One region of the Alteromonas sp. BZK5 genome, then DNA from elsewhere that is predicted to be linked to it. Evidence: predicted binding sites of a transcription regulator. Region 1 holds the regulator's gene; the other holds the start of a gene.
What was found. The regulator FNR, encoded in region 1, switches genes on or off when oxygen is low (the NO sensors DNR and NnrR bind a similar motif). The targets are predictions, from matches to a motif close to TTGATCTAGATCAA.
Positions count from the first base shown of each region.

Region 2: the regulator FNR is predicted to act here: its motif matches at 2,016-2,029, upstream of BIZ39_RS02040 (high-potential iron-sulfur protein).

Region 1 covers NZ_JACSOE010000010.1:70,101-73,518, forward strand. The annotation lists gene BIZ39_RS04780 (heavy metal translocating P-type ATPase) at 1-535, shown strand, start outside; gene ccoS (cbb3-type cytochrome oxidase assembly protein CcoS) at 537-767, shown strand; gene BIZ39_RS04790 (sulfite exporter TauE/SafE family protein) at 754-1,413, shown strand; gene fnr (fumarate/nitrate reduction transcriptional regulator Fnr) at 1,459-2,196, shown strand; gene uspE (universal stress protein UspE) at 2,441-3,364, shown strand.
Region 2 covers NZ_JACSOE010000004.1:4,482-7,899, reverse strand. The annotation lists gene BIZ39_RS02045 (amidase) at 1-1,475, shown strand, start outside; gene BIZ39_RS02040 (high-potential iron-sulfur protein) at 1,574-1,867, opposite strand; gene BIZ39_RS02035 (flavin reductase family protein) at 2,090-2,719, opposite strand; gene BIZ39_RS02030 (CPXCG motif-containing cysteine-rich protein) at 2,712-2,903, opposite strand; gene BIZ39_RS02025 (hypothetical protein) at 3,090-3,377, shown strand.

The DNA.
Region 1 (3,418 bases):
TGAGGTAAGCGACACGTTGCGAGAGGATACCCAAGAAACCTTGAATATTCTGGCAAAAAGTCACACCCTTGCAGTATTAAGTGGCGATACACAACAAAACGTGGACGCTCTTACCGCTTCCTTGCCAATATCAACAGCTAAAGGTGGGCTCACACCAGAGCAGAAGTACGATGCTGTACAGGCTATGCAGCAATCGGGGGCAAAAGTAATGATGATGGGTGATGGCATTAATGATGCGCCTGTGCTCGCCAGTGCAGATGTGGCTATCGCAGTAGGCAATGCTACAGACGTTGCTAAAACTGCTGCTGATGTCATATTACTTGGCGATCAGCTACTTTCTGTACCTGCACTGATTAAAACCGCACACCAAGTGAAGCAAAAAATTAGACAAAATATAGGATGGTCGGTAGGTTACAACGTTTTGATTCTGCCTTTCGCCGTGTCTGGCCTACTTTCACCGTGGATGGCTGTTGTTGGTATGTCGTTAAGCAGTATTATTGTAGTCACAAACTCAACGCGACTTTTGAGCAAATAGCATGAGTATTATTTACGTATTAATTCCAATCGCCATTATCATAGTCGCTGTCGCTATCGTGATATTCTTTTGGGCGGTGAAAACTAATCAGTTTGAAGATTTAGATCGCCAAGGGTATAGCATACTGTTTGACGATGACCTTCCTCCTGAAGAGAAAAAGCTTGCTGAACAACGCAAGCAACTTCAAGAAAGTAAAATAGATAAAAGCCAAGCGCCTCATGGCAGAGATTAATTACTTCTCTGCATTTCTTATAGGCTTAGCTGGCGGTGTTCACTGTGTGGGCATGTGTGGTGGAATAGTTGCAGCGCTTAGAATGGTATCTCCAAAAGGCGCTTCAGCTGTGCCCTATACCCTTGCCTACAATATAGGTCGCATAACTAGCTATACGCTGGCTGGCGCCTTAACCGGGGCTCTTGGTAAAATCGCCGCAGACTACATACCGCTTGCCAACTATGCGCTGTCTTTACTTAGCGGCATTATGTTATTTCTACTGGCCTGTTATTTGGGCAAATGGTGGACAGGATTAACGGTGCTGGAAAATGCAGGTAAAGGCCTATTTTCCAAACTACAACCTTTATCAAAACGTTTTTTGCCGTTTAAAACCCCTTTTAGCGCAATACCTTACGGATTCATTTGGGGCTGGCTGCCTTGTGGCTTAGTGTATTCAACACTAACATGGTCGTTAGCGGCGGGAACTGCAGTTGAAGGCGCAGCTCTTATGTTTTTCTTTGGTTTAGGTACTCTGCCCACCTTACTCGCCGCTAGTGCTGGTAGTCAGTATCTTATTCGAAGTTTTCAGAACACCTATTTTAGACAAGTTATTGCCGTAATAATGGCCATATATGCAGCTTATCTTATTTGTGGGGCAATCATTTAAAAATCGGTGTATTATGGTGGGGTATTCTTTAAAAGAGCATGCATTATGAGCAAAGGAAGCCAATTTTCTATTCACTGTCAAAACTGTAGTTTCAGCCACCTGTGTTTACCAGTGGCGCTGAACAAAACAGAAATTGAATCTCTTGACGATATTATTGAACGTAAAAAGCCGCTTCATAAGGGCGATACGCTAATTCAAACCGGCGATAAATTTCGTTCGCTATTTGCAGTGAGAACAGGTTCATTTAAATCCTTTGTGACTAATACCGAAGGTGAAGAACAGATTACCGGCTTCCACTTTCCTGGTGACATTATCGGCTTTGATGCATTAAGAGAGAACAAACACCAAAGCTACACGTCTGCGTTAGAAACAGCCATGGTGTGTGAGCTTCCCTACGAAACTCTTGATGAAATGTCGGTACAATTTCCAAAGCTTCGCCATCAAATCATGAGCTTTATGAGTGCAGAAATAAAACAAGATCACGATATGATCATGCTTTTAAACAAACGCACCGCCGAAGAGCGCTTGCTGTACTTCATTTCACACCTGTCGCAACGCTTTGAAGAGCGTGGCTTTTCCCATAGAGAATTCCACTTAACCATGACGCGCAACGAAATTGGAAACTATTTAGGATTAACGATTGAAACGATTAGCCGTCTGTTAAGCCGTTTTCAAAAAGACAACATCATAAAGGTAGACGGCAAGCTTATTACTATTTTGGATTTCGATAGGCTAAACACCAAACTAGCGGCGCTTAACGGCCCTAGCGTTGTCTGCGGTTAGTCCTTTTTAAGTGTTAAATAAGGCGCGCACTAAGCGCGCTTTTTTGTAACCTGTGTTAGCCACCTATCTACCCTTTCAGCGCCACGCCGGTTGCTCCATATTCAATTAGGTACGTTCACTCATGGTCGCCTCGTAAAATTCTTGATCTAAAACAACTTACGTTTTTCCCAATGTCGTTTATAGTTAGTATTAGAAAGCTTCGATTTCGACAGCCGCTACTAAGTTTCGTAGTTAGGGGGACGTTATGATTGAGTGTAAACGAATTCTGGCCGTGGTAGATGCCGAGCGCGATAACCAACCTGCACTGAGCCGTGCTTATGAACTCGCTTCAAAAACAGGCGCTTCAGTTACCGCAATGATGGTGGTATACGACTTATCTTATGATATGACGACCATGCTTAGCCCGGATGAGCGCGAGTCAATGCGCGATGCAGTTACAAAGGAGCATGCAAAATGGCTTGCCACCCACTTAAGAGAACAAGGATTCACTGAAACTGATATCGTTGTAGAATGGAATAATCGTGCGTATGAGTCGATTATTTACTACACCCTAAACAATCAGATAGATTTAGTGGTAAAGGCAACCAAAAAGCACGACGATCTTGCTTCTGTTATTTTCACCCCCACCGACTGGCATTTAATGCGTAAATGCCCTCGGCCAGTATTGCTCGTTAAAGAGCACGACTGGCCAGAAGGAGGAGAGATTATTGCTGCAGTAAACGTAGGCAGTGAAGACGATGAGCACGCCGCACTTAACGATAAGCTCACCCTCATTGCTAACGACTACGCCTCTTTATTGAAAGGGAGCGTAAATTTGGTCAACAGTTACCCTTCTACACCACTTAATATCGCCATAGAAGTGCCTGAGTTCGACCCCGATACCTATCACGACGCGGTAAAAAATCATCATTTAAAAGAAATGCGTAGTCACGCGTTAAAGTACGGTATTCCTGAGAACAAATGCGTAGTAAGAGAAGGCCTTCCGGAAAAGGTCATCCCGCTAGTGGCAAAAACACTGGATGCAGAGCTGGTTGTTATTGGTACCGTTGGCCGTGTGGGCATTTCAGCGGCCCTAATTGGTAACACTGCAGAACACGTGATCGACGAACTCAATTGCGATGTGCTTGCTATTAAGCCAGATGGATTTGTGTCGCCGTTGTCGGTGTAATCTTTTCATCAGTACCGCATAGCCCGTGTTTTCCGTTACTTAGCGGCCAACACG
Region 2 (3,418 bases), on a different contig from region 1:
CTGCTGAGCTCGTTAGCGGTTATCTTGCGCGAATCGAACGACTAGATGGAAAGGTAAATAGCGTCTTAGCGTTGAACCCTAACGCGCTGACCGAAGCGAAGGCCATCGATAAACAACTAGCGAATGGCGAGACGCTGGGCCCTCTGGCAGGTATTCCCGTACTGCTAAAAGATAATATAGAAAGTGCAGAGATGCCCACCACAGCCGGCTCAATGGCGCTTATTACTAATGACACTGGTCGCGATGCGCCGATCGTAGAAAAACTGAAAGCGGCAGGGGCAATTATTTTGGGTAAAACCAATTTGTCTGAATGGGCAAACTTTCGCTCTGAATCCTCTATCAGCGGCTGGAGTGCAGTTGGCGGGCTTACCCGAAACCCGCATATGCTATCAAGAAGTGCTTGTGGCTCGTCATCGGGCTCGGGCGCTGCCATGTCACTTCGCCTCGCGTCACTTGCCGTGGGCACCGAAACCAATGGCTCTATTATTTGTCCGGCATCCATAAACGGGGTAGTCGGCTTTAAACCAACCGTGGGCTTGCTTTCCAGAACTCACATAGTGCCTATTTCTTTCAGTCAGGACACCGCAGGACCAATGACGTCTAACGTTCAAGACGCCTGGCTAATGACGGCAATCATGGCGGGCCCTGATGCAAGCGATAACGCGACACTAGACGCAGAGTCTCACCGCCCTTCTATGCCAACATCTTCAATGCTGGCTACAGATTTAAAAGGCAAGCGTATTGGTGTGGTTAGGTACCGCCAAGGTGATAACCCTCATGTACTGGCTGTTTATGAAAGCGCGTTAAAGCAGCTTAAAGCGGCGGGCGCGACGCTGGTGGACATCAGTGACTTCTCTCAGCCAGATTCATTTTGGGCCGACTCTTATAATGTTCTGCTGAGCGAGTTCCATCATAGTATTAACGAATACTTATCGGGGTCTCCAGCAGAGCTTCCTGCAAGGAACTTGTCTGAGCTTATCGATTTCAATAACAAAACAGAGCGCGAGTTAGCGTTATTCAATCAAGACATTTTCGAAAAATCGCTCGCGTCGGCAGCCATTGACAGCGAAAAGTATCAAAATGCACTGCGCCTTATTCAAGACACGGCGGGCAAAAATGGTATTGATACGTTATTAGCAAAGCACAATGTTGATGTACTAGTTGCGCCCTCAAACAGCCCTTCTTTTTTAATAGACGGCGTATATGGTGACCATTCGCCAGTCGGTTTTATCGGTATCGGGTATTTGGCAGCAATTGCAGGATATCCGCATCTCACAGTGCCCGCTGGACAGGTGAAAGATCTTCCTGTGGGAATTAGCTTTGTTGGTGGAAAGTGGCAAGACGAAAGCGTGTTGAAAATAGGTAGAGTCTTTGAAGCAAAACACGGCTTCTTCATTAAGCCTGGCCTTCTGCCTACACGTTTTGACAACCCAGCGCTAAAAGGTATCGAAGACGGAATTGATGTAGTTCGCTAGCGGGAAATGAGGATACATAATCGTATTTCGCCTCAACAGAAACGAAAAAAGCCCTTGGTTTAACTCAAGGGCTTTTGAACGTCTTTTCTTTCGATTGGTTAGCCAGGCTTTTTCACCCAAGCGCTACACCAGCCATCAGCGTTAACAAGCTTATTAGGGAAAATGTTACAAGGGCGGTGTTGTTCGCCATCGGCGCCCTGCACGTACATGCAGTTTGCGCATTTTGCACCTTCAACAGTTGACGACGGTGTGTAGTTCAGTGCTTTTGCAGTAGGGTCATCAGCGCTCAATTGTTCTTGAGCCTGAGCACGTAACGCTACACCACCTAATGTAAGACCGATAACTGTCGAGCCAGAAAGCTTTAAAAAGTCACGGCGATTTACAGATTTCATAACATTCTCCTTAAGAGATAGAAACGATAATGATTCTTTTTTATTCAGTGCCTTAAACGCAAAAACCTGCCCAAAGAGGCAGGTTTTGTTTCATGTTTAAATACTATCTCTTTTTGAAAAAAGATCGAACGAAATGTCGCATTTTCGCTTGATCCAGATTAAATAAACTTCAGAGTTACAATCTTAAGTATTGAATATAAGACCGCTGGACAGTTTATTAGTTCACTTCACGGTTAACTTTACATCGGGCTTTGCATATGCAAATTGCGCAATTCGTTGTGTGCTGTGGTAGCTGTCTAGGCCTGAGATACAGGCCGTTTGCGCTTGCTCTATATCTGCATAGCCGTCTGAATCTATTATTTGCTCAGGAACGTAGAGCTCCTGGATTTCGCCGATAACCATTTCGGTTTCATTAAGCAAAGTAAAATGCTGTGCTACTTTTAAGCCCATTTTAATTTCACTTTCTTTGACATACGGCGCACTGAAGGACTCACTGATCTGCGCGGTTAACCCAACGGCTTCAAATTCACTTTCATCTGGCGCATAGCGGGCTGATGTTTGGTGGGCTTTGTCGACCCAGTCAACAGACACGTGATTTAGCGTATAAAAGCCCTGCTGTTTTATATTGCTTAACGTATCTCGCGTGACGGTATGAGGACGCATGATCATGCCAATGAGAGGCGGGTTTGCACCGACATGAACAATAGAGCTCACTATAGCCAAATTGTTTGTAACGCCGTTTGTTGTACCCACCAAAGTCGCCGATTTAAAACCAGACAAACTATTGATTAGGTTTGCGCGGTAGCGCTGTGCAAGGGCGTCTATATCACCGCGGGTAAACTGCTTAGTCATTCTCTCTTTCTGCCTCTATCTGAATGTCATCACCGTGCTGATAAGCAGTAAGCTCAATGGGCTGACAACACACTTGGCAGTCGAGCACCTGTACTTGGCCAACATCGTTAATTTCATCTATTTCAACATCATTTGGGGCCATACAGTAAGGACAGGAAAAGCCCATGGAACGAGTTAAACTCATATTTAAATGCCTTTGTAATCACTAATGCTATTTGTTACGTAATGCAAAGACGAGTGGATTTTCTTTTAGACACGCCCCTTGTATCTGATTTTAAGAGAAAAGGACAAGACTGCCATTTGACGCTTATGAGTAATCAGAAAACTGGGTGCACAAATAATAGATGTGATAGACGAAAAAGGTGACCTTGTGGCAAATAAAGTCGGTCAATGCCCGTGCTGTAATAGAGAAACTCGCCTTACTTACCATCATCTTATACCGCGAAAAATGCACAGGCGTACCTATTTTAAAAAGCACTTTAGCAAAGCGGAGCTTCAGGACGGCATTTACATTTGCAGACAATGTCACAGCGGTATACATCGATTTTATGATGAGATGACGTTGGCCAAACACTACTTCAATTTGCAGCGTTTATTGGCAGATGCGCAGCTTTCTTCGTTCTTTCATTGGGTGTCCAAACAGCGCGTACGCGTGTAAAAGTACACGCTGTGCACTATTGGCAGCAGATGTGATACCCA